Linked DNA regions of Pararhizobium capsulatum DSM 1112. The protein of the gene in region 1 interacts with the protein of each later gene in a pairwise test. Links are inferred from orthologs where the notes say so. Each region holds a gene or a part of one and is shown on either strand. Other genes may lie near its edges. The genes, in order: leuS and ligA.

The links.
Region 2: the proteins of leuS (region 1) and ligA interact in binary tests that used the Escherichia coli proteins (3 or more experiments, as listed by UniProt). The link is inferred for Pararhizobium capsulatum DSM 1112 from one-to-one orthologs.

What each region holds. Positions count from the first base shown.
Region 1 is NZ_JAUSVF010000001.1:364,356-376,566, reverse strand. Bases 9,065-12,211 are described here. They hold leuS (leucine--tRNA ligase), read right to left. Parts: upstream 11,896-12,211; coding sequence 9,265-11,895; downstream 9,065-9,264. Other genes in these bases: QO002_RS01655 (YggS family pyridoxal phosphate-dependent enzyme), read left to right, coding at 12,124-12,211; QO002_RS01665 (LPS assembly lipoprotein LptE), read right to left, coding at 9,065-9,278. Also shown: protoporphyrinogen oxidase HemJ, read left to right, coding at 1-455; transcription termination factor Rho, read left to right, coding at 653-1,918; tRNA uridine-5-carboxymethylaminomethyl(34) synthesis GTPase MnmE, read left to right, coding at 2,020-3,330; tRNA uridine-5-carboxymethylaminomethyl(34) synthesis enzyme MnmG, read left to right, coding at 3,403-5,283; 16S rRNA (guanine(527)-N(7))-methyltransferase RsmG, read left to right, coding at 5,280-5,915; QO002_RS01680 (ParA family protein), read left to right, coding at 5,936-6,730; QO002_RS01675 (ParB/RepB/Spo0J family partition protein), read left to right, coding at 6,769-7,656; holA (DNA polymerase III subunit delta), read right to left, coding at 7,714-8,748; more of QO002_RS01665, read right to left, coding at 8,754-9,064.
Region 2 is NZ_JAUSVF010000001.1:3,115,162-3,127,127, reverse strand. What follows is about bases 3,945-6,846. They hold ligA (NAD-dependent DNA ligase LigA), read left to right. Parts: upstream 3,945-4,266; coding sequence 4,267-6,426; downstream 6,427-6,846. Other genes in these bases: QO002_RS15200 (DUF47 domain-containing protein), read left to right, coding at 6,546-6,846; QO002_RS15210 (GAF domain-containing sensor histidine kinase), read right to left, coding at 3,945-4,090. Outside these bases: lpxC (UDP-3-O-acyl-N-acetylglucosamine deacetylase), read left to right, coding at 1-35; QO002_RS15220 (outer membrane protein assembly factor BamD), read left to right, coding at 230-1,096; DNA repair protein RecN, read left to right, coding at 1,218-2,891; more of QO002_RS15210, read right to left, coding at 2,900-3,944; more of QO002_RS15200, read left to right, coding at 6,847-7,190; QO002_RS15195 (inorganic phosphate transporter), read left to right, coding at 7,190-8,191; QO002_RS15190 (fumarylacetoacetate hydrolase family protein), read left to right, coding at 8,293-9,015; panC (pantoate--beta-alanine ligase), read left to right, coding at 9,200-10,075; panB (3-methyl-2-oxobutanoate hydroxymethyltransferase), read left to right, coding at 10,076-10,897; QO002_RS15175 (AzlC family ABC transporter permease), read left to right, coding at 11,200-11,916; QO002_RS15170 (AzlD family protein), read left to right, coding at 11,921-11,966. UniProt on the Escherichia coli protein: DNA ligase that catalyzes the formation of phosphodiester linkages between 5'-phosphoryl and 3'-hydroxyl groups in double-stranded DNA using NAD as a coenzyme and as the energy source for the reaction.

The DNA.
Region 1 (12,211 bases):
TTGCAGGGCTCTTCGTCTACCAGCCGGATAATCTCTATCTCTGGATAAAGGCGCTGCATATCATCGCTGTGATGTCCTGGATGGCAGCGCTTCTCTACATGCCGCGCCTGTTCATTTATCATACCGATGCGGAGCCGGGGTCGCCGCAATCCGAGACTTTCAAGATGATGGAGCAGCGCCTGCTCAAGGTCATCATGAACCCTGCGATGATGATCTCCTGGGTGCTCGGCCTTTATCTCGCCTGGAGTGTCTACGGGTTTCAAGGCGGGTGGCTCCACGCGAAGCTTCTGTTTGTCGTGCTTCTCACGGGTGTTCACGTGCTTTTCAGCCGTGCCGTTCGCAGCTTTGCTCGCGACGAAAATACCCGTAGTGCTCGCTACTGGCGGCTGATGAATGAGGCCCCGACCGTGCTGATGATCGCCATCGTCATCATGGCGGTGGTGAAACCTTTTTGACATCAGCGCGTGGTTGCGGATGAAATTACGGTTAAATCCAGAAGGCCCCTTGCGGCGATCCATGTGAATCGCTATTTTCGCGTCATCTCATCTTTCGTGGCATGTGTAAAAGAGACGAGTCTGCCCCTCTCGTGCGGCTCCCCTTACCTAAAGCACGCCGACCTTCCATTCCGAACTGCTAAGTGTGGTCCCCCTTCATGGCTGAAATGAAGCTACAAGATCTTAAGAACAAAACCGCGACCGATTTGCTCGCCTTTGCCGAATCAGTCGAGGTCGAAAATGCCAGCGTCATGCGCAAGCAGGAGCTGATGTTTGCCATCCTGAAGATGCTTGCGAGCCAGGATGTTGAAATCATCGGGGAAGGCGTGGTCGAAGTTCTTCAGGACGGTTTCGGCTTTCTCCGGTCGGCAAATGCCAATTATCTCCCAGGTCCGGATGATATTTACATCTCCCCTTCCCAGATTCGCCGGTTTTCACTGAAGACGGGTGATACGGTCGAAGGACCGATCCGGGGTCCGAAGGAGGGCGAGCGCTATTTTGCCCTGCTCAAGGTCAATACGATCAATTTCGAAGACCCCGAGAAGATCCGGCACAAGGTGCATTTCGACAACCTGACGCCGCTTTATCCGAACGAGCGTTTCAAGATGGAGCTGGAGGTTCCGACCTCCAAGGACCTCTCGGCGCGTGTAATCGATCTCATCGCACCTCTCGGCAAGGGCCAGCGCGGCCTCATCGTGGCACCGCCGCGGACCGGTAAAACTGTTCTGCTCCAGAATATCGCCCATTCGATCACGGCGAATCACCCTGAGTGCTACCTGATCGTCCTGCTGATCGATGAGCGGCCGGAAGAAGTGACGGACATGCAGCGTTCGGTGAAAGGTGAAGTTGTATCCTCCACCTTTGACGAGCCCGCCACCCGCCACGTACAGGTTGCTGAAATGGTGATCGAGAAGGCAAAGCGTTTGGTCGAGCACGGCCGCGACGTTGTCATCCTGCTCGATTCGATCACGCGTCTTGGGCGCGCCTACAACACTGTCGTTCCTTCATCTGGCAAGGTTCTGACGGGCGGTGTGGATGCCAACGCGCTGCAGCGCCCGAAGCGCTTCTTCGGTGCAGCTCGCAACATCGAAGAAGGCGGTTCTCTGACGATTATCGCCACGGCGCTGATCGATACCGGCAGCCGCATGGATGAAGTGATCTTCGAAGAATTCAAGGGTACCGGCAACTCGGAAATCGTGCTTGACCGCAAGGTTGCCGACAAGCGCATCTTCCCGTCCATGGATATTCTCAAGTCTGGGACACGCAAGGAAGACCTGCTGGTGCCGCGCCAGGATCTCCAGAAGATCTTTGTTCTGCGTCGTATCCTTGCGCCGATGGGCACCACGGATGCGATCGAGTTCCTCATCGACAAGCTCAAGCAGACGAAGACGAACGGCGATTTCTTCGATTCAATGAATACCTGATCTCTTGCGCTTCGACTAAGATGAAAGCCCGACTTGTTCGGGCTTTTTGTTTTTCGGCTTCGCGAAATGAATAGCCGGATTCGACAACTGAGAAAGAGTCCATGGGTATATCCGATACAATCTATGCTCTTTCGTCCGGCGGACTCCCCTCGGGCGTGGCGATGATTCGAATAAGCGGAACCCGGACTACCGAGGTGCTGGCGAAGCTGAGCGGGAAGATTCCGGCGCCCCGTCTGGCGAAACTGAGTTCGATTCGGGGACGTAACGATCAACTCATCGACCAGGGTCTGGTACTCTTCTTCAAAGGTCCGGGCTCATTTACCGGAGAGGACTGTGCGGAACTGCAGCTTCACGGCGGAAAGGCGGTTGTCGAAGCCGTCTTGACGGAGCTTGCATATCTCGGATGCCGTCACGCTGAAGCGGGGGAATTTAGCAGACGCGCTTTCCAGAACGACAAGCTCGATCTGGTTGAGATCGAGGGTCTTGCAGATCTTATCGCCGCTGAGACAGAGATGCAGAGACGGCTGGCGGTCGAACATTCAAGCGGGCATCTGTCGTCGCTTTACGAGGGGTGGTCGCGGCGGCTTGTTCATGCGCGGGCGATGATTGAAGCCGAGCTGGACTTTGCAGATGAAGAGGATGTGCCCGGATCTGTTTCACCATCCGTATGGGCGGACATGTCGCTTTTAGGTGAGGAAATTGGAACGCACCTCGATGGCGCTGCTGTTGCCGAGATTATTCGTGACGGCTTGAATGTGGTCATTGCAGGCGCGCCAAACGCCGGAAAATCCAGCTTACTCAATGCGTTAGCGCAACGAGACATTGCGATCGTAACGGAGATAGCCGGAACAACGCGAGATGTTCTATCGGTCGATCTTTCCTTAGCCGGATTCTCGATAAAACTGCACGATACCGCGGGCCTGCGGGAAACCCAGGACTTGGTGGAGAAAGAGGGCATCCGTCGTGCGCGCAACGTGATCTCCAAGGCTGATCTTGTCATCGCACTCTCGGATAATCCGTGCGATTTCCCCGAGTTGGGGGCGGTTGGGACAATCCGTGTGGGCACGAAGATTGATTCCAATCCGGATCTATGGGATAAGTCCGCCGCTGACGTGCTGATCTCGGTAAAGACCGGCCAAGGCATGGAAAGACTGATCGACGTGATCGTTAGCCGCTTGCCAGATCTGAATGCATTTTCAAATTTCGCCCTCCCCTCGCGTCGTCGTCACGTCGATTGTTTGAATGAGGCGCGGACCGCTATACATTCTAGTTTGGCGGCTGCCGATCTTGGCCTGGACATACAAGCGGAGTATCTGCGAATTGCGGGTGACGCGCTGGGCCGGATAACGGGCCGTGTCGATGTAGAGGATTTGTTGTCGATCATCTTCTCAGAGTTCTGCGTCGGCAAATGAAGACATGCAACAAAAGCGAGTCCTCGGAACTGTTTCACGTGAAACGATTCCAGCACGGGTAGAAGGTTAGAGATGTTCGACTACGATGTCATCGTGATTGGCGGCGGTCATGCGGGTGTGGAAGCAGCAAGTGCATCTGCACGCCTCGGTGCCAAGACTGCACTTCTTACCCATAAACGGGAAACGATCGGGGTCATGTCCTGCAATCCGGCGATTGGTGGTCTTGGTAAGGGCCATCTCGTGCGCGAGGTTGACGCTTTCGATGGACTCATGGGGCGTGTTGCTGATCAAGCCGGTATTCAGTTCCGCCTGCTGAATCGCCGAAAAGGCCCCGCAGTTCGCGGTCCGAGGACACAGGCTGATCGCAAACTCTATCGATTGGCGATGCAGGCAGAGATCGAGGCAATCTCGAACCTGACTGTCATCGAGGGCGACGCCTTTGACATTTCCACCAAGCACAACCGGGTTCGTGGGGTCGTGCTCAAGGACGGACGGGTTTTCTCGGCTCAAAGCGTTGTTCTAACCACCGGCACTTTCTTGCGGGGGTTGATCCATATTGGCGATCGAAAGATACCTGCGGGACGTGTGGGAGAACAACCGTCCATGGGGCTCTCGCAAACTCTTGAGCGTTTGACCGTCAAATTGGGTCGCCTGAAGACAGGCACTCCCGCCCGCCTCGATGGACGGACAATCAACTGGTGCTCGGTCGGTCGTCAATCTGCAGATGAAGATCCGGTTCCTTTTTCGTTTATGACAGACCGGATTACAACGCGACAAATTGATTGTGGCGTGACGCGAACCACTGAGGCGACTCATAAAATTATCTCGGACAATATCGGTAAATCTGCCATGTACTCCGGACAGATTGAGGGTGTCGGCCCCCGCTATTGCCCGTCAATTGAAGACAAGATCGTCAAATTCGGTGAACGCGACGGGCATCAGATTTTTCTAGAACCGGAAGGTCTGGATGACCACACCGTCTATCCAAACGGCATTTCGACTTCCCTTCCCGAGGATGTTCAGAAAGCTTTTATCCGCACCATCCCAGGTCTGGAAAATGTAGCTATTTTGCAGGCTGGATACGCAATCGAATATGATCATGTCGATCCGCGCGAGTTGACGCAGAGCCTCGAAGTTCGCAAATTGCCGGGATTATTTCTCGCTGGACAGATCAATGGCACAACGGGCTATGAAGAAGCGGCAGCACAGGGGCTGGTTGCCGGTCTCAATGCTGCCCGTCGTTGTGCAGGGAACGAAGCCCACATTTTCAGCCGTACGAATTCCTATATTGGGGTGATGATCGACGACCTGACGTCCAGAGGTGTGGCAGAGCCCTATCGTATGTTTACGTCACGCGCGGAATATCGACTGTCGCTTCGAGCCGACAATGCAGACCAGCGATTGACGCCAGAGGCCATTGCGCTCGGTTGCGTATCTTCCGCGCGGTCGCAGAAATTCGGGTCGTGGCTCTCTTCATTCGAAAACCACAAGGCTCGACTTAAGGCGCTGACCCTAACGCCGAATGAGGGTGCGAGTTATGGGATGAAACTGAATCGGGATGGCCAGCGACGTTCGGCCTATGAACTCCTTTCGTATGCAGAGCATTCAGTAAACACGCTTACGGTGGCGTGGTCGGAACTTGGTGGTATTGAACGTAAGCTCGCTGAGGCGCTGGAAATCGACGCAAAATATTCTGTTTATATGGATCGGCAGTTGGCGGACATCGCAGGCATGCGCCGTGAAGAAAACCGAGCTATTCCTGTCGATTTTGATTTTACAAGGCTGCCAGGGCTGTCGATCGAGCTGCAGCAAAAACTTCAAAAAACACGACCCATCAATCTTGCCCAGGCGATGAAGGTTGACGGCATGACGCCCTCCGCAGCTTCGCTTTTGCTGGCGGTGATTCGGAAAGCGGAAGTTGCATCGAACCAGCCCGGGGCGAAAATGCAATGAATACGAGTCCCGTACTTGGGGTGAACGGCCTGCGTGTTTCACGTGAAACGTCTCAGAAGATCGAGCATTTTGCGGCACTTTTTCAAAAGTGGGCGAAGACGATCAATCTCGTTGCACCATCGACCCTGTCCGATCTTCGCTCCCGTCATATCGCTGATAGTGCTCAGATCTATCATCTCTTTCCGGGACCGAAACGATGGCTGGATCTCGGAAGTGGTGGGGGTTTTCCGGGTATCATTACGGCTATCCTGTTGAGCGAACATCAAGAAGGTTGGGTACACCTTGTCGAAAGCAACAACAAGAAAGCAGCATTTCTGAGGGTTGCCCTCTCGGAGACGGGCGCACGTGGATCGGTCCACGCTCTTCGCATCGAGGAAGCGCCTAAAACCATTCCAGCATGCGATGCGATTTCGGCGCGGGCTCTCGCCGAATTGCCTCTTTTGCTGGAATACGTCTCGCCCTGGATGCTTGATAGACCCGATGTCCGCGCTTTCTTTCATAAAGGCCGGGATTATCAGCAGGAGATCGACAAAGCCGTTAGTCGGTTTGATTTCGATCTGGTAAAACATGGGAGCGTCGTCGAGAGGGATTCTGTGGTTCTCGATATCGCAAATCTTTCGCGGAAACAGTAACCACTGGCGGACACGCGCACATGCTAGGCGAAAAAAATCGGATCATTACCATTGCCAACCAAAAGGGTGGCGTTGGGAAGACAACGACCGCAATCAATCTGGCGACGGCCCTTGCGGCGATTGGTGAGCGGGTTCTTATTGTCGATCTCGATCCCCAAGGGAATGCCAGCACGGGGCTGGGCATCCGACGCCAAGACCGACGGCTGTCTTCATATGACCTGATGATCGGTTCGAACGCGATCGAGGAAATCGTCCAGGAGACGGTTGTTCCCAATCTTTCGATCATACCGTCGACAATGGATCTTCTGGGAATTGAAATGGAGATCGCTCAAGCGGGTGATCGCATCTTCCGTCTTCGCAAAGCCTTGGCCGCACCAGCTGCCCTCACCTACTCCTATATCTTGGTTGATTGCCCGCCGTCATTCAATCTATTGACGATGAACGCGATGGCGGCTGCCCATTCGGTGCTGGTGCCTTTGCAATGCGAGTTCTTCGCGCTTGAAGGTCTCAGTCAGCTGCTGGAAACCGTCGATCAGGTTCGAAGGTCCGTTAATCCAACACTCGATATTCAAGGTATTGTCTTGACGATGTTTGATTCACGCAACAATCTGGCTCAGCAGGTTGTGAGCGATGTACGCACCCATCTCGGGGAAAAGGTTTATCACACTCTTATTCCACGGAACGTGCGTGTTTCTGAGGCTCCATCCTACGGCAAGCCGGCGATTCTTTATGACCTGAAATGCGCCGGCAGCCAGGCTTATCTCCAGCTGGCATCCGAGGTCATCCAGCGTGAACGGCAACGCAAAGCTGCGTGACCGATTCGATACCGTAACGACATGTGTGAGTAACCGTTATGAACGACGACAATTCAAGAAGGCGGCTGGGTCGCGGTTTGGCGGCTTTGATCGGCGAGATGGATCAGCCATTGGCCCCCGATGCGCCTGCAAAACCGGTGAGTGCGGATCGACGCGTACCCATTGAATTCGTCTCCCGCAATCCGCGCAATCCTCGTCGCAGTTTTGATGAGGGTGAACTTCAGGATCTTGCAAACTCGATCCGGCAGCACGGCATCGTTCAACCTATTGTGGTTCGCACAATTTCTGCTGATCGTTATGAAATCATTGCAGGCGAGCGTCGTTGGCGCGCTGCGCAACTGGCAGGATTTTCTGATATCCCGGTTATCGTTCGGGATGTGGACGATCGCACCGCGCTTGAAATCGCAATTGTTGAAAATGTTCAACGCTCTGATCTCAATCCCCTTGAAGAGGCACTTGGCTATGAACAGCTAATTGCCGAGCATGGTTACACGCAAAACGATCTCGGGGAAATAATCGGCAAAAGCCGTAGCCACGTGGCAAATAGCCTTCGTCTCCTGAAACTGCCAGATCCGGTCAGGGAAATGCTGTCGGCGGGCGCTCTGTCGGCAGGCCATGCGCGCGCGTTGATCCCTACATCCGATCCAGTGGCGCTTGCGCGTTCGGTGGTTGGTAAAGGGCTGTCCGTGCGTGACACGGAGCGGTTGGCGCAAAATGATATTCGCGCTCAGAATGATCCAAACTTCGGCAAATCTCCGCCGCGTCCGGAGAAAGATGCGGACACTCTGGCGTTGGAACGTACGTTGACGGATAGCCTTGGGCTGGAGGTTACCGTAAATCACAAGGCTGCCGGCGGTCATTTGCGCATCGACTACAAGACGCTCGACCAACTCGAGGAAATTTGCCGTCTGCTTGAACGCAGATGAGCCTCACCGCATGGATTCGTATCCGTAACAATTTGATTTCCGTTAAAAATCAATACGTTATCGACGAGCCGACTGCAATGTAATTGCCAGAAGCGTGTGCATGGCGATGCTGTCTTCGAGGATTTGCCTTGACCGGCTTTGAAATACGGCGGTGTTCAACCGGGCGAGCTCGCGTTGGAGTGCCGGTCCTGTCCAGTGTCGTAATGCAGATTCGACCAGTGGCTTGCGCCGGAAATGCAGATGCCGGCCCATGGTTGCGATCACTTGCCCCGGCTGCTGGCGCTTCTCGTCCATTTCGGAACGCATGAGATCGAGAAGCTGGAATTGCTTGAGGCAAGCCTGAAGCACCAGGAAGATGGCCGTCTTTGACGCAACAATTTTGCGAACTGCCCGGTTCAAGCCATCCGCGTCACCCTTTAGGACGGCATCGACGGCATCATCGACGGAAATAGCGCTCGCATCTCCGACGATATCCAGGACATGCTCCTCCTCGACGGCGGTTAGGCCGCGACAATAGAGGGCAAGCTTTCTGATTTCGTTGCGTGAAGCGATGCGATCTCCACCCAGTGTCTCCAACAGCCGTTGTCGCGCAGCGGGTGTGATCGAAAGGTTTTCTTGCCCAAGTTCCTGGTCTATCAAGGCATTGACCGCCCGGGCGTCATCCGCATAGCAGGAGACACCCAGAACGCTGCGCGCCGTTTCCGCGGTCTTTCTAAGGCCCGCTCCCTTTTTCAGGTCTCCGGCTTCTACAATGACATAGCTGGCAGCCGGAGGTTCCTCGGCCAAGAAAGAGAAAGCATCGATCAGGCCCTTTTCAGTGCCTGCCGCACGTATCCACACCAGCTTGTCACCGCCGAAGAGGCCAATGGAATTCACTTCATCCAGAAGCCGTCCCGGATTCTGTTGCAGATCACTGCCATCCAGTTTTACCAGGGAAAAAGGGTCGTCGAGTGAGATACCCGACTTCGCAGCGATCTGTGCGGCGCGCTCGGATACCAGCCCGCGATCAGGCCCGTATATGAGAAAAATCCTGTTGCTGCCCAACGGCTTCTGAAGAAAGCCGTGAAACTCATGGGATTTGATCTCGCCCACGGCAGTTAGCGACCAAGCGCTGCGGCGAGGTCGGCTCGAATAATCTCGGCGAGTTCGCGGGCCGCACGATTTTCCGCGTCGCGGATGGCGCGAAGTTTGGCGAATTCCTGATCTGGGAAGTCCACCAGCGCTATGGCACTGCGAACACCCGAACGCACCGTCTGCCCGGTATCTGCACGCGACAGATTATAATCGGCCTTGACGGTGACGCGGCCGGCATCGGCTGTATCCGCCTCATCTGTTTCGTAGAGAACGCCGGTAACCTCGCGGCTGACGTTCAAAGCGAGCTTGTACTGCGGATTAGCCGGCTCGCCGGCCCCTCCGGAAACCAGGAAAATAAGGCGGTTACGCACTTCCTGCGAGACGCGGTCTCCGGCCTCGGAGATGTCGATTGACGCGAGTTTCTGCGCAGGTGCACCATTGGCCCCTTCCGAATAAAGCGGACGAACCTGACAACCTGAAAGCACGACAAGGATAGCTGCGATCGCAACAAGACGAGTTGCGGGTCGGGCTTTCTCAGACAACGACATTCACGATCCTCTGCGGCACGACGATGATCTTCTTCGGGCTCTGACCATTCAGGGCCGCCTGGACGGCCTCCAGGGCGAGGACAGCGCTTTGGACTTCAGTCTGATCTGCATCGCGGGCAATTGTCAAATCCGCACGCTTCTTGCCGTTGATCTGAACGGGAAGTGTTATCTCGTTTTCGGCCACCAGTGCTGCATCATAGGCAGGCCAGGGAGATTGCGCGATAAGTCCGCTGCCGCCGATCTCGCGCCAGCATTCTTCCGCGAGATGCGGCATCATCGGTGCGATCATGTTGATCAGGATCACGACGGCATCCTTGAGGGCATTGACGGTGCCATTGTCGGCCTTGCCGGCGGCGACCTGTGTCAGCGGCGATGCCAGTGCGTTGACCAGCTCGTAAAGCCGTGCAACGGCCTTGTTGAAGGCCAGCTTCTCATAATCAGCCTCCACGGCCTTCAATGTCTTGTGGGCCAGCTGCGATGTCTCAAGTGCCGGGCCGGCCGCGGCCGGCTGTGCGGAAGCCTGTCGCAGCACGGAAGAGGCTTCAGAGATCAGGCGCCAGGTCCGCTGGACGAAACGATGCGATCCTTCCACACCCGCCTCCGACCAGATGACATCCCGATCCGGTGGTGAATCGGACAGCACGAAGAACCGCGCGGTGTCGGCACCATAGGATCCAATGATATCATCGGGATCGACAACATTCTTCTTCGACTTCGACATCTTCTCGATCGAGCCGATGGCGATCTGTTCACCGGTCTCGATATGCGTCGCCTTGCGAGCGCCATCGATCTCTTCGATGCGGATTTCAGCGGGCGTGATCCATTCGCGCTGGGCCCCTTCACCACGGCTGTAAGTCTCGTGAACCACCATGCCTTGCGTGAAAAGACCTTTGAACGGCTCGTCCAGAGCAACGTGACCGGTGGCCTTCATTGCCCGGGTAAAGAAGCGCGAGTAGAGCAGATGCAGGATCGCATGCTCGATGCCGCCGATGTACTGATCGACAGGCAGCCAATGGCTGGCGACCTTCGGATCCGTCGGCTTATCTTCCCAGGGTGCCGTGAAACGCGTGAAATACCAGGACGAATCGACGAACGTATCCATCGTGTCGGTTTCCCGGCGCGCATCCTTGCCGCATTGCGGGCAAGCGACGTGCCGCCACGTGAGGTGGCGGTCGAGAGGATTGCCGGGTTTGTCGAATGTGACATCGTCGGGCAGTTTGACCGGCAGATCCTGCTTCGGCACAGGCACCACGCCGCAATCCTCGCAATGGATGACGGGGATGGGGCAGCCCCAGTAGCGCTGGCGGGAGATGCCCCAGTCACGCAGGCGGAAATTCACTTTCCGCTCTGCCTGTGGGGCTCTGTCGATCTCAGTCTTTTCAAGGGTCGATGCGACACGCTCGAAGGCCTCTTCCGTGGAGAGGCCATCCAGGAAGCGCGAATTGATCATCACGCCATCGCCGACATAAGCTTCATCGCCAACGTTGAAGGTCGCGGCGTCGCCGTCCTTCGGCATGACGACGGGCACAACGGGAAGATCATACTTGCGCGCGAAATCAAGGTCGCGCTGGTCTCCGGACGGGCAGCCGAAGATGGCGCCCGTGCCGTAGTCCATCAGCACGAAATTGGCGACATAGACCGGCAATTCCCAGCTTGCGTCCAGTGGATGCCTGACGCGAATGCCTGTGTCCATGCCCTTTTTCTCGGCCGTCTCAAGGGCAGCAAGCGAGGTACCGGCACGGCGGCATTCGTCGCAGAAGTCGGCTATTGCCTTGTTATCTTCCGCGGCTTGTCGCGCAAGTGGGTGATCCGCCGCAATCGCGAGGAACGAGGCGCCGAAAAGGGTGTCGGGGCGAGTCGTATAGACAGTTAGCTCGGTCTCTCCCGACGCAATTGGTGAGCCAGCGATTTCCCAACGGATCGTCAGGCCTTCCGACCGACCGATCCAGTTGCGCTGCATCAGCCGCACTTTTTCCGGCCACTGATCGAGCTTATCGAGGGAATCGAGCAGGTCCTGACTGAAATCGGTGATGCGGAAGAACCACTGTGTCAACTCGCGCTGTTCCACCAGCGCTCCGGAACGCCAGCCGCGGCCGTCGATTACCTGCTCGTTGGCGAGCACGGTGTGGTCGACCGGATCCCAATTGACCTTCGACTGCTTGCGATAGACGAGGCCCTTCTCGAGGAAATCCAGGAACAGATATTGTTGATGCTGGTAATATTCGACATCGCAGGTGGCGAACTCACGGCTCCAGTCCAGCGAGAGCCCCATGACCTTCAGCTGCGCCTTCATCGCTCGAATGTTCTGGTAGGTCCAGGAAGCTGGGTGGACGCCGCGCTCCATTGCAGCGTTTTCCGCCGGCATGCCGAAGGCGTCCCAACCCATGGGATGCAGGACGTTATAGCCACGGGCGCGCTTGTAACGCGCCACGACGTCGCCCATCGCGTAGTTGCGAACATGGCCCATATGAATGCGCCCGGACGGATAGGGGAACATCTCAAGCACGTAGTATTTTTCGCGCGGGTCGTTGTTGTCGGTCTCGTAGACGCTGTTCTTGTCCCATTCCTGCTGCCAGCGGGGCTCGGCATCGCGCGGATTATAACGTTCGGTGGCCATGAAAGATGTTCCGGAAATTGAGTGGGCGCATGCCCTTCGATATTTGGGGTGACCTTCACCATGAAACAGGCGTAGCGTCAAGTTTTCGAGGGCGTTGGGGTGAAACTTTGGGGCTTGGCGACAGCTTGTCGGTCGGTTCCCTTGGCAGCGGAGTTTGCTTTCGCTATCTGGTCCGGCAATCTTGAGTTTTCAAGGCAGAGAGCCAATTTGACCGCGGGGATGGGATAGATGGATGTGATCGACAGATTGAGCGAAGTCCTGAGCCGGATTCGCGACGCGGAACGTTATGCCGGACGAGCGGAAGGGTCCACGGGAC
Region 2 (11,966 bases), 2.8 Mb from region 1 along the record:
CCGTGCGCGAAGCGATTGCTGCCAGCGCGCAGTGAGCGTCTTCGATGGGATTGAATGCTCAGAGTTGATTTAGTCTTGAAAGCCGGCTTTTGGGCCGGCTTTTTCGCGAGATGGCTGCCACAAAATTGCGTTATTCGCTCATCATGACGTTGCGGGCGTGTTGCATCTTGATTTAAAACGCGGTTCATAGGCGGCGGTTGCCTTACCGGCGCGTGAGTGGGATTTTCTAATGGTATTTGCAGGCCAGGTTGACATGAAGAAGATGGTGCGCGTTGTCTATATCGCGCTTACCGCATCGGTAACCGGCCTCTTGCTGACGTCGTGCCAGAACGATCCCGATATCGACATTACCAAGCTGACAGCCGAGACCGATCCGCCGGAGATGCTCTATAATCAGGGTCTCGCCAACCTCCAGGCCGGCAAGACGACCGAAGCAGCGCGCAAGTTCGACGCCATCGATCAGCAGCATCCGTTTTCCGAGTATGCCCGTAAAGCTCTGGTTATGAAGGCCTTCGTTGCCTATCGCAACGGCCAGAGCCAGGATGCGATCAACGCAGCGACGCGTTACCTCAATCTCTATCCGCAGTCTGAAGACGCCGCCTACGCCCAGTACATCGTCGGCCTTGCCTATTCCAAGCAGATCCCCTCGGTAACACAGGACCAGAAGCCTGCCCAGAATACTATCGATGCGATGCAGAAGGTCATCGATAACTATCCTGATTCAGAATATGTCGAGGATGCGCAGGCCAAGATTCGCTTCGCCAAGGACCAGATTGCCGGCAAGGAGATGCAGGTCGGCCGTTATTATCTGGAGCGCAAGGAATATCTTGCCGCTGCGACGCGCTTCCGCAACGTGGTCGAGAAATATCCGACGACCAATCAGGTTGAGGAAGCTCTGGCGCGTCTCGTCGAGACGTATTTCGCGATGGGTGTCGTGAGCGAAGCGCAGACGGCTGCCGCCGTTCTTGGTCATAACTATCCGGATAGCCAGTGGTATGCCGACAGCTACAAGCTTCTGCAGTCCGGTGGGCTTGAGCCGCGCGAAAACAATGGCTCGTGGATTTCGCGCGCTGGCAAACGGCTGCTTGGCGTTTAAGGTTCAGCAGACTGCTACCATGTTGCGAATCGGCCTCGGCTACGGCAGTTTGCGGGCCGCAGATGGCTCTGTTTCCAAGCGGGCCGCTTGACGGACCCGACCCTGGGAGAATCGAAACCGGATGCTTTCACAGCTCTCGATCCGCGATATCGTCCTGATCGAACGGCTTGATCTTTCCTTCGAGACCGGCCTTTCAGTGCTGACCGGTGAAACCGGCGCGGGCAAATCCATCCTTCTCGACAGTCTGTCTTTGGCGCTCGGCGGCCGTGGTGACGGGTCTCTGGTGCGCCACGGCAGCGACAAGGGGCAGGTGACCGCGGTCTTCGACGTCGTCGGCAACCATCCCGCCCGCCTTCTCGTTCGCGAAAACGGCATCGACGACGACGGCGACCTGATCTTCCGCCGGGTGCAGAATGCTGACGGGCGCACCAAGGCCTATGTCAACGATCAGCCCGTGTCCGTGCAGCTGATGCGGCAGGCCGGCCAACTGCTCGTCGAAATTCACGGCCAGCACGATGACCGTGCCCTTGTCGATACTCACGCGCATCGCACGCTTCTCGATGCCTTCGGCGGTCTTGCGGACGAGGCGATCGGCGTCTCGGAGCTTTACCGCGTCTGGAAAGATGCCGAGCGCACCCTGCGTAAGCATCGCGAAAAGGTCGAGGCTGCCGCGCGGGAGGCCGACTATTTGCGTTCGTCAGTTGAAGAACTCGAAACCTTGTCGCCACAGGACGGCGAGGAAGAAGAACTTGCCGAACGTCGCTCGCGCATGATGAAGGCCGAGCGCATTGCCGTTGACATCAACGAGGCCAGCGAATTCCTCAACGGCAATGGGTCGCCCGTGCCGCTGATCGCCTCGCTCGTGCGCCGGCTGGAGCGCAAGAGCCATGAGGCGCCGGGGCTTCTGGAAGAGACCGTCACCTTTCTCGACACCGCTCTCAACCATCTGTCGGATGCTCAGATGGCGGTCGAGGCAGCCTTGCGCAAGACGGAATATGACCCGAAGGAACTGGAGCGTGTCGAGGAGCGCCTGTTTGCGTTACGCGCCGCCGCCCGCAAATATTCTGTTCCGGTCACCGGCCTGCCGGCACTCGCCGTGAAGATGATCTCCGACCTTGCTGATCTCGATGCCGGCGAGGAGAAGCTGAAGCAGCTGCAAGGCCAGCTGACGCTGACCAAGTCTACTTACGATTCAGCGGCTATCCTGCTTTCAGAGAAACGCCAGAATACCGCAACGGCTCTTTCCGGGGCCGTCATGGCGGAATTGCCGGCGTTGAAACTGGAACGCGCGCGCTTCATGGTCGAGGTTTCGAGCGATCCGCAGAACGCTGCCGCCGAAGGTATCGACATCGTTGAATTCCACGTCCAGACCAATCCCGGCACCCGCCCGGGTCCGATCATGAAGGTGGCATCCGGCGGCGAACTTTCGCGCTTCCTGCTGGCGCTGAAGGTCGCGCTTGCTGATCGCGGCTCGGCACCGACCCTCGTCTTCGACGAAATCGACACGGGCGTCGGTGGTGCAGTGGCCGATGCGATCGGCCAGCGGTTGAAGCGTCTGTCGGACAAGGTTCAGGTACTGTCCGTAACCCATGCGCCACAGGTCGCTGCCCGCGCAGCAACCCATCTGCTGATCTCGAAAGGTCCTTCGACCGAAAAGGCCGAGACCATCGCCACCCGCGTCGCCCGCATGGACAACAAGGCCCGTACCGAGGAAATCGCTCGCATGCTCGCCGGCGCATCAGTTACGGAAGAGGCGAGGGCTGCGGCGGCACGATTGTTAGCGGGAAACGGGTAGGCAGCGCTCTATAGCGGCATCGTGAACGTAAACCGGGTCTCATCCGGGGTGGAAATCACTGATATTCTTCCGTCGTGAACGCGGGCGATCTCGCTGGCGATGAAGAGCCCGAGACCCAGGCCTTGCTGGCTGCCACGAACCTCTCCGCGGAAGAAGGGACGAAACAGCGTTTCCATGGCCTTTTTCGAGATGGGCGCGCCACCATTCGTGACCCACAACTGAAGTTCGCTACCGGTGGTTTTTCCACCAACCTCGATCGGGATAGCCGGATCGCCGTGGGTTACGGCGTTGCCGAGCAGATTGGAAAGCAGTTGCGATATCCGCGGGTGGTCGCAGTGCACATCCTGATCGAGCTGGAAGTCGGTCTTGATCTCGCGCTGTGGGTAGATCGTGCGGATCTCGTCAACAATATGCTCCAGAACCGGTCGAAGAGGGGCTTTCGCAGCCGTTTCGAGCTTGAGACCATCACCCAGGCGGGCGCGCGCAAAGTCCATCACATTGTCCACGAGGTCGCGCATTCGGACGGCGCTCGACTGCATAGCGGCAAGCACGTCCTGCCCGCCGTCGCCAACACCGACGCGCGACAGGCGGCGGATACCCGCCATCAGCGCGGCCAGCGGATTGCGAAGGTCATGACCCAGAACGGCGATGAACTGCTCGCGCACCTCGGAAAGCTCCCGCTCTTCGGCGAGATGAGCCCGCGCCTCGACAAGATCCTGATTGCTGTCCAGATTGCTGGCAATGAGTTTGGCAAAAAGCGTAAACATGCCGATCGTCTCGGGATTCTGCACCTTGGCAGGGGCCGGATCGATTGCGCACAACGTTCCGAAGAACGTCCCGTCACGCCGGATGATTGGCACCGAGATGTAGCTCTGGAAGCCGTAGGTCAGGGGCGTGTGATGGGTTCGAAAATGCGGATCTTCATCGACGTGGTCGATGACGACGAGCTGGTGGCTCTGGCGGATTTCGTGACAGATGGTCGATTCGAGTTGAAGTTCGCCACCGGGCTTGAGACCAAAGTGGATATTGTCGAGAACCGAGCACGCGACCCACTTTTTATCGGTCACACGCGCGACGGCCGCGAAACCCATGCCGGTGGTTCGGCAGACCACTTCAAGAATCGTCGGCACATCGGCCATCCGGCCTATGAGTTGGACGTCTCTGTCGGTATCGTTCATTTCGACGTCCGTATTGCGCATGATCTGATCGTTTTAGCCGGAATGTCCAACCGAGTCATTTGCTTTTGATAAGATGCGGTTTATTCGATAGCACGGAATAGCCTGCCTGTGATTGATCCGCGGTCACTGCGGTCCAAACCTCTTCCCATCGCGCCGATTTGCTCTAAAACGTTCCCCGCATTCGAGGAGTTACTGTCATGTCGACCGCATCCGTCGCCGTTGAAAATCTCACCCTGGAAGACGCCGCTGCCGAGCTTGATCGGCTGGCGGGCGAGCTTGCCGATCACGACGCGCTTTACCACGGCAAGGACGCGCCGGAGATATCGGATGCAGACTACGACGCGCTGAAGCGCCGCAACGAGGAGATCGAGGCGCGCTTCCCGGAACTCGTGCGCGCCGACAGCCCATCAAGGAAGGTCGGCGCGGCACCCTCAGGCATCTTTCAGCAGATTGTCCATGCCCGACCGATGCTCTCGCTCGACAACGTCTTTTCGGATGAAGACGTGCGCGACTTTATCAACAGCGTCTATCGCTTCCTCGGTCGCTTGCCGGACAATTCGATCGCCTTTACCGCCGAGCCGAAGATCGACGGTCTCTCCATGTCGCTGCGGTACGAAAACGGCAAGCTCGTCAGCGCTGCCACCCGCGGCGACGGCACGGCCGGCGAGAATGTCACTGCCAACATTCGCACCATCAAGGAGATCCCGCAGACGCTTCCGACCAGCGTACCCGCCATCGTCGAAGTGCGCGGCGAAGTCTATATGGCGAAAAGCGACTTTTTGGCGCTGAACGCCCAGATGGAAGCCGAAGGCAAGCAGACCTATGTCAATCCGCGCAACACGGCCGCCGGGTCGCTGCGCCAGCTCGATCCCACGATCACAGCCAGCCGCAAGCTGAAATTCTTCGCCTATGCCTGGGGTGAAATTTCAGAAATGCCGGCCGACACGCAGCTCGGCATGGTAGAGGTCTTCAAAAGCTGGGGCTTCCCGGTCAACCCGCTGATGAAGCGGCTTTCCTCCGTCGAAGCGATCATTGAGCATTACAACGAGATCGGCCTGAAGCGCCAGGATCTCGACTACGATATCGACGGCGTCGTCTACAAGGTCGACCAGCTCGACCTGCAGCAGCGCCTCGGCTTCCGCTCGCGCTCGCCGCGTTGGGCGACAGCCCACAAGTTCCCGGCCGAGCAGGCTTTCACCACGGTCGAGAACATCGACATCCAGGTCGGTCGCACCGGCGCACTGACGCCCGTTGCCCGCCTGACGCCCGTCACTGTCGGCGGCGTCGTCGTCACCAATGCAACGCTGCACAATGCCGATTATATCGAGGGCATCGGCAACAGCGGCGAACGCATCCGCGAGTTGGACCATGATATCCGCATCGGGGATACCGTGATCGTTCAGCGCGCGGGCGACGTCATTCCGCAGGTTCTTGATGTGGTCATGGAAAAACGCCCCGCTAATGCGGTGCGCTACGAGTTCCCGAGGGTCTGCCCGGTCTGCGGCAGCCATGCGGTGCGCGAGCGCAACGAGAAGACCGGCAAGCTCGATTCTGTCACCCGCTGCACCGGCGGTTTCGTCTGCCGGGCACAGGCCGTCGAGCACCTGAAGCACTTCGTCTCCCGCAATGCCTTCGATATCGAGGGATTGGGCTCCAAGCAGATCGATTTCTTCTTCGAGGCGGAAGACCCGTCGCTGTCGATCAAGACGGCGCCCGATATCTTCACTTTGCAGCGCCGGCAGGAGGCCTCGACGCTGACCAAGCTGGAAAACATCGACGGCTTCGGCAAGGTCAGCGTGCGAAAACTCTTCGACGCGATCAACGATCGCCGCGCGGTCGCTCTGCATCGTCTGATCTATGCGCTCGGCATCCGCCATGTCGGCGAAACGACGGCGAAGCTTTTGGCGCGCTCCTATAGCAGCTACGCCGCCTTCGCCGAAGCGATGGTTGCGGCCGGCGATCTGACGTCCGAAGCCTGGAGCGACCTCAATACGATTGACGGCATCGGAGAAGTCGTCGCCCGTGCCATCGTCGAGTTCTTCAAGGAAGAGCGCAATATGGACGTCGTCTCGCGGCTTTTGAGCGAGGTGACACCCATCGATGCAGAAGCCCCGGTCGCGAGTTCCAGTCCCGTCGCGGGAAAGACTGTCGTGTTTACCGGCTCGCTGGAAAAGATGACCCGCGACGAGGCAAAGGCGATGGCCGAAAGGCTCGGCGCCAAGGTCGCAGGCTCGGTTTCGAAGAAGACGGACCTGCTGGTGGCCGGTCCCGGCGCTGGCTCCAAGCTCGAAAAAGCTCGCGAATTAGGCGTCGAAACAACGGATGAAGACGGCTGGTTTACCCTGATCGGTGGGTAACCGGCCAAGAAATTCCGCAAAAGCTTTCCTTCTTGCCTTGCCTTCTCTATGAGGGCTGCCAGATTTATGACAGTTTTATGACTGTTCCGTGACGCTGGAAAACACAGATAGGTTGGATAATGCTGGGCTGGTTCCGTAAGCTGATGCCGCGCGAAGACAAGTTCTTCGAGCTTTTCGAGGCGCATTCGCGCACGGTGGTCGGCGCAGCCGATGCCTTGAAGGCGCTGCTCGCAGGCGAGGGCGATCACGATGCCAACTGCAACCGCATCGTCGCGCTGGAAGACCAGGCCGATAACATCACCCGCGAGGTGATGCTGGCCGTTCGCCGCAGCTTCATCACCCCGTTTGACCGTGGCGACATCAAGGATCTGATCCAGTCGATGGATGACGCCATCGACATGATGCACAAGACGGTCAAGACTATCCGCCTGTTCGAACAGAAGACGTTTGATCCCGGCATGCGCGAAATGGGCGTTCTCGTCGTCGATGCCGCGCGCCTGATCGCGGAGGCCATTCCGCTGCTCGATCGCATGGGTCCGAACGCCCAGCGTCTGAGCGCCATCGCCGAAGAGATCACCCGTGTCGAGGGCCGCTCTGACGAGCTGCACGACGAAGGCCTGAAGGATCTCTTCAAGCGCCACGGTCAGTCCAACCCGATGGCCTATATCATCGGCAGCGAGATTTATGGCGAGCTGGAAAAGGTCGTCGATCGCTTCGAGGACGTCGCCAATGAAATCAGCGGCATCGTGATCGAGAACGTCTGATGGATGCCACGCTGGCCTTTCCGCTGCTCGTCGCGCTCATCGGCGTCGCGCTGTTCTTCGACTTTCTGAACGGCCTGCACGACGCAGCAAATTCGATCGCGACCATCGTCTCGACGCGGGTGCTGCGGCCGCAATATGCGGTCATGTGGGCGGCCTTCTTCAATTTCATTGCCTTCCTGTTCTTCGGTCTGCATGTGGCCGAAACGCTCGGCACCGGCATCATCGATCCGAAGATCGTCACGCCTGCCGTTATCTTTGCGGCCCTGACGGGCGCGATCGTCTGGAACATCGTCACCTGGATCTTCGGCATTCCGTCGAGTTCGTCGCACGCGTTGATCGGCGGTCTTGTCGGGGCAGGGCTTGCCTCGACGGGCGGCGATGCGATCGTGCTTGCCGGCCTTGCCAAGACGGTCGCCGCGATCTTCATGTCGCCGATGATCGGCTTTGTGCTTGCGCTCTTCCTCGTCCTGATCGTGTCCTGGATCTGCATTCGCCAGACACCCTTTGCCGTCGATCGCAGTTTCCGTGGCCTGCAGTTCATTTCCGCGTCACTCTATTCGCTCGGTCACGGCGGCAACGATGCGCAGAAGACTATGGGCATAATTGCCGTTCTGCTGTTCTCGCAGGGTTATCTCGGCTCGACCTTCTACGTACCCTTCTGGGTGGTCATCACCTGCCAGTCGGCCATGGCGCTCGGCACGCTCTTTGGCGGCTGGCGCATCGTGCATACGATGGGCTCGAAGATCACGCGGCTCAACCCGATGCAGGGGTTCTGCGCCGAAACGGGTGGTGCCTTGACGTTATTCGGCGCCACCTGGCTCGGTATCCCGGTGTCCACGACCCATACCATCACCGGCGCCATCATCGGCGTGGGTGCTGCCCGCCGCGTTTCGGCCGTGCGCTGGGGGCTTGCTGGCAATATCGTCATCGCGTGGTTCCTGACGCTGCCGGCGGCGGCTGTCATCTCGGCGCTGACCTATTTCATCGTCTCGCTATTCTGATCGTCGCGATTTTCGCGAAAATCGCTGAGGACAGAGGCGTTTCATGATGTCAGTATGGTGGCAGGTGCCCGCAGAGGCGCCGCCAACCGAGGAAAACATTCATGAAGCTTGCTACCTTGAAGGATTCGACTCGTGACGGGCGACTGGTTGTCGTGTCAAAGGATCTTACCCGTTGCTCGGAGGTCGGACACATCGCCCGCACCCTGCAGGCTGCGCTGGACGATTGGGCCTATGTCGGTCCCCGGCTGGAGAGGGTGGCAGAGGGTGTCGAAACCGGTGCACAGCCGACCATACGGTTTCACGAACATGATGCGGCGTCTCCGCTGCCGCGCGCCTTTGCATCCAGTCTTGGTGGCTATTTCTCGGCGCCGCGCGATCCCCTGAACATTTCATCTGGTGAAGCGCAGGTGGAAGCCCGTGCCGTTGTTATTCTCGATGATTTCTTGACCGATGCGGATGCCTCGTCCAACGGCCCTCAAGTCGCGCTGGTCATGCTTGCGGCGACCGTTTCGGCCAATGGCGGCGATACTGCCTTTTCACCGGTTGCCGTCACGCGCGATGAGCTTGAAAATCTTTCGCTGCATCTCACCATCAACGGAAACCCTGTTTCCGACAGTTCGAAAAGCGGCGCAGGCAGCTCCATTGATGATATTGCCATACCGGCGCCGAACCGCTCCCTTGGTGCCGGCAGTATCGTGATCACCGGTCTGGACGGTGTCCAGACGACTGTGCGCGCAGGAGACACATTTCGCCTGGAGAGCAATGATCGCACCGGCCACTCGATATTCGGCGCGATTGAACGGAAGACTGCTTCGGCGGGCTGAATTCTTCACCTTCCACGAGGAGAGGTGGACAGTCAGTCCCATGTGTTGTCCACCTTCTAATTCCTGAATTGTTTTTTTGCACTGCACGCGCTAGGAAGGCGCGCCCGTTGCCAGCGCTCTGCTTGCGTATCCCGGCACCGGCGCGTCGGCCTTCTGCCGACCTGACGGATTGGAGGATCCGGTTATGGAAACCATCACGACAATCGCGGAGCTTCGCGCCCGCCTTGCACCGCACCGGCTTGCCGGAAAGTCCATCGGTCTTGTTCCGACCATGGGTTATTTGCATGTAGGACATATGGAACTTGTGGCGCGCGCCCGGGCGTCAAGCGACATCGTTGTCGTCAGCCTGTTCGTGAACCCACTGCAGTTCGGCGCCAACGAGGATCTTGCCAAATATCCGCGCAATCTCGAGCGGGATGAGGCCATGCTCGTGGAAGGCGGCGTCGATTTCCTCTTCGCTCCGGGCGTCAAGGATATGTATCCGCGTCCGATGGAAGCCGTCGTGGATGTGCCGACGCTGGGCAGCGAGCTTGAAGGCTCCGTTCGTCCCGGCCATTTCGCGGGTGTCGCCACCGTCGTGACCAAACTTTTCAACATCATTCAGCCGGATCGCGCCTTCTTTGGCGAAAAGGATTTTCAGCAGCTGCAGTTGATCCGGCGCATGGTCGCCGATCTGGCGCAGCCGGTCGAGGTCATCGGCGTGCCGACGGTGCGCGAAGCCGATGGGCTCGCCTGTTCGTCACGCAATGTCTATCTTACGCCTGAGGAACGAGCCGCTGCCGCGATCGTGCCAAAGGCGCTTGACGAGGCCTCGCGGCTGGTGGCCGAAGGCGTCACCGATGTCGGCGCGCTCGAGCTGGCGATCAGTGAATTCATCGACACTGAGCCGCTGGCAAAGCCGGAAGTGATCGCGATCCGCGATCCCGAAACCTTGCGAATTGTCAGCGAAATCGGTGAAAAACCGGTTCTTCTGTTGCTTTTTATCCGCTTCGGGAGCACGAAACTGCTCGATAACAGGGTCATCGACCCCAAAAACGTGAAATTCGCAAAGGTGGCTTGAATGAGTGTACATACAGCGAAACGGCGCCTGGCGCCGGCCGACATCAAGGCACTCAAGGGCGAGCGCCCAATCGTAAGCCTCACCGCCTACACGACGCCAGTCGCCAAGCTGCTCGATCCGCACGTGGATTTCATGCTGGTCGGCGATAGCCTCGGCATGGTGCTTTATGGTCTCGATTCGACTGTCGGCGTGACCATTGAGATGATGATCGCCCATGGTCAGGCCGTCATGCGCGGCTCGTCCAATGCCTGCGTCGTCGTCGACCTGCCGTTCGGCTCCTATCAGATGTCGAAGGAGCAGGCCTTCGAGACGGCCGCCCGCGTTCTGAAGGAAACTGGCTGTTCTGCCGTCAAGCTCGAAGGAGGTGGTGAAATGGCTGAAACGGTCCGTTTCCTCACCGAGCGCGGCATTCCGGTGCTCGGCCATGTGGGCCTTATGCCGCAGCTCATCAACACCACGGGCGGTTATCGCTCGCTTGGCCGCAACGACAAGGAAGTGGAGAAGATCCGCCGCGATGCCGCAGCCATCGAAGAAGCCGGCGCTTTTGCGATCGTCATCGAAGGCACGGTCGAGCCGGTTGCGCGTGAGATCACATCGCAAGTCAATGTGCCAACCATCGGCATTGGCGCGTCGCCGGCCTGCGACGGGCAGGTTCTCGTCGTAGATGACGTGCTCGGCATCTTCACGGATTTCAAGCCGCGCTTCGTCAAGCATTTCGCCAATCTTGCACCTCTCATGAGCGAAGCCTTCGCGACCTATGCTGCCGAGGTGAAGGCGCGCAGCTTCCCAGGCCCTGAGCATACGTTCCAGCTCAAGCGTTGATTTATATGGTTTTCCCTTCTCCCCGTCTTCGGGGAGAAGGTGCCCGAAGGGCGGATGAGGGGCTGAATCTCGACATTCTCGGGGGGAGGAGAGTTTTGTCCCTCACCCTGGCCCACTCTCCGCAGGCGGGGAGAGGGGAAGATCGCGTCTCTTTTCGCCATCCGGGATGAGTGACCTCTGCATCAGCAAAACGGATCGCTTCATCAAACTTATTCAATTGTCGCACCGCCTTTGCCGGCCTATTTCAGGCTTTCATTTCGTAAGGCAGAAGCTGTGCGTCTGCCGCCCCCAAAGGCATGCTCATGATCAACGACGAGTTCTGGCAAGGCGTGCGCCGCGGCTTTCCCATCATGCTTGCTGCGTCGCCGTTCGGCGCGCTCTTCGGAGCGCTTGCCATCGACAATGGTTTTTCAATCTTCGATGCCGTGTTCATGAGCGTGACCGTCTACGCGGGCGCGAGCCAGATGGTCGGCATCGAACTCTTCAATCACAACGTCCAGCCATGGCTGATCGTGCTTTCGGTCTTTGCCGTCAACTTCCGCCACATTCTCTATTCGGCGTCACTCGCCCGCTATATCGGCCATTTCAGCCCGCTACAGAAGCTTGTCGCCTTCTTCCTGCTGACAGACCCGCAATATGCCGAATCGGAAAAGAAGGGCGAGAGCGGCGAGACCGTAAGCTTCATCTGGTACCTCGGTTTCGGCATGATCATCTATCTGCCTTGGCAGATCATGACGCTGATCGGCGCGATCTTTGGCCAGATGATCGGCGATCCGAAGGCCATCGGCCTCGATGTGCTGCTTCCCATTTATTTCATGGGTCTGGTTCTGGGCTTTCGCAGGCGTGACAACTGGTTGCCGGTCGTGGCTGTCAGCGCCGTCGTTTCCGTTGGCGCAATGCATTTCGTGGGTTCGCCCTGGCATGTCAGCATCGGCGCGCTTGCCGGTGTGATTCTCGCCGCCTGCCTGCCGCTGCGTACCCCGCCGGAAGAGCCGGTGACGCTGGAGCATGAGGTCTAGGATGATGGGAAGTTCCGATCATATGCACCTCGTCTATATCATCCTCGCTG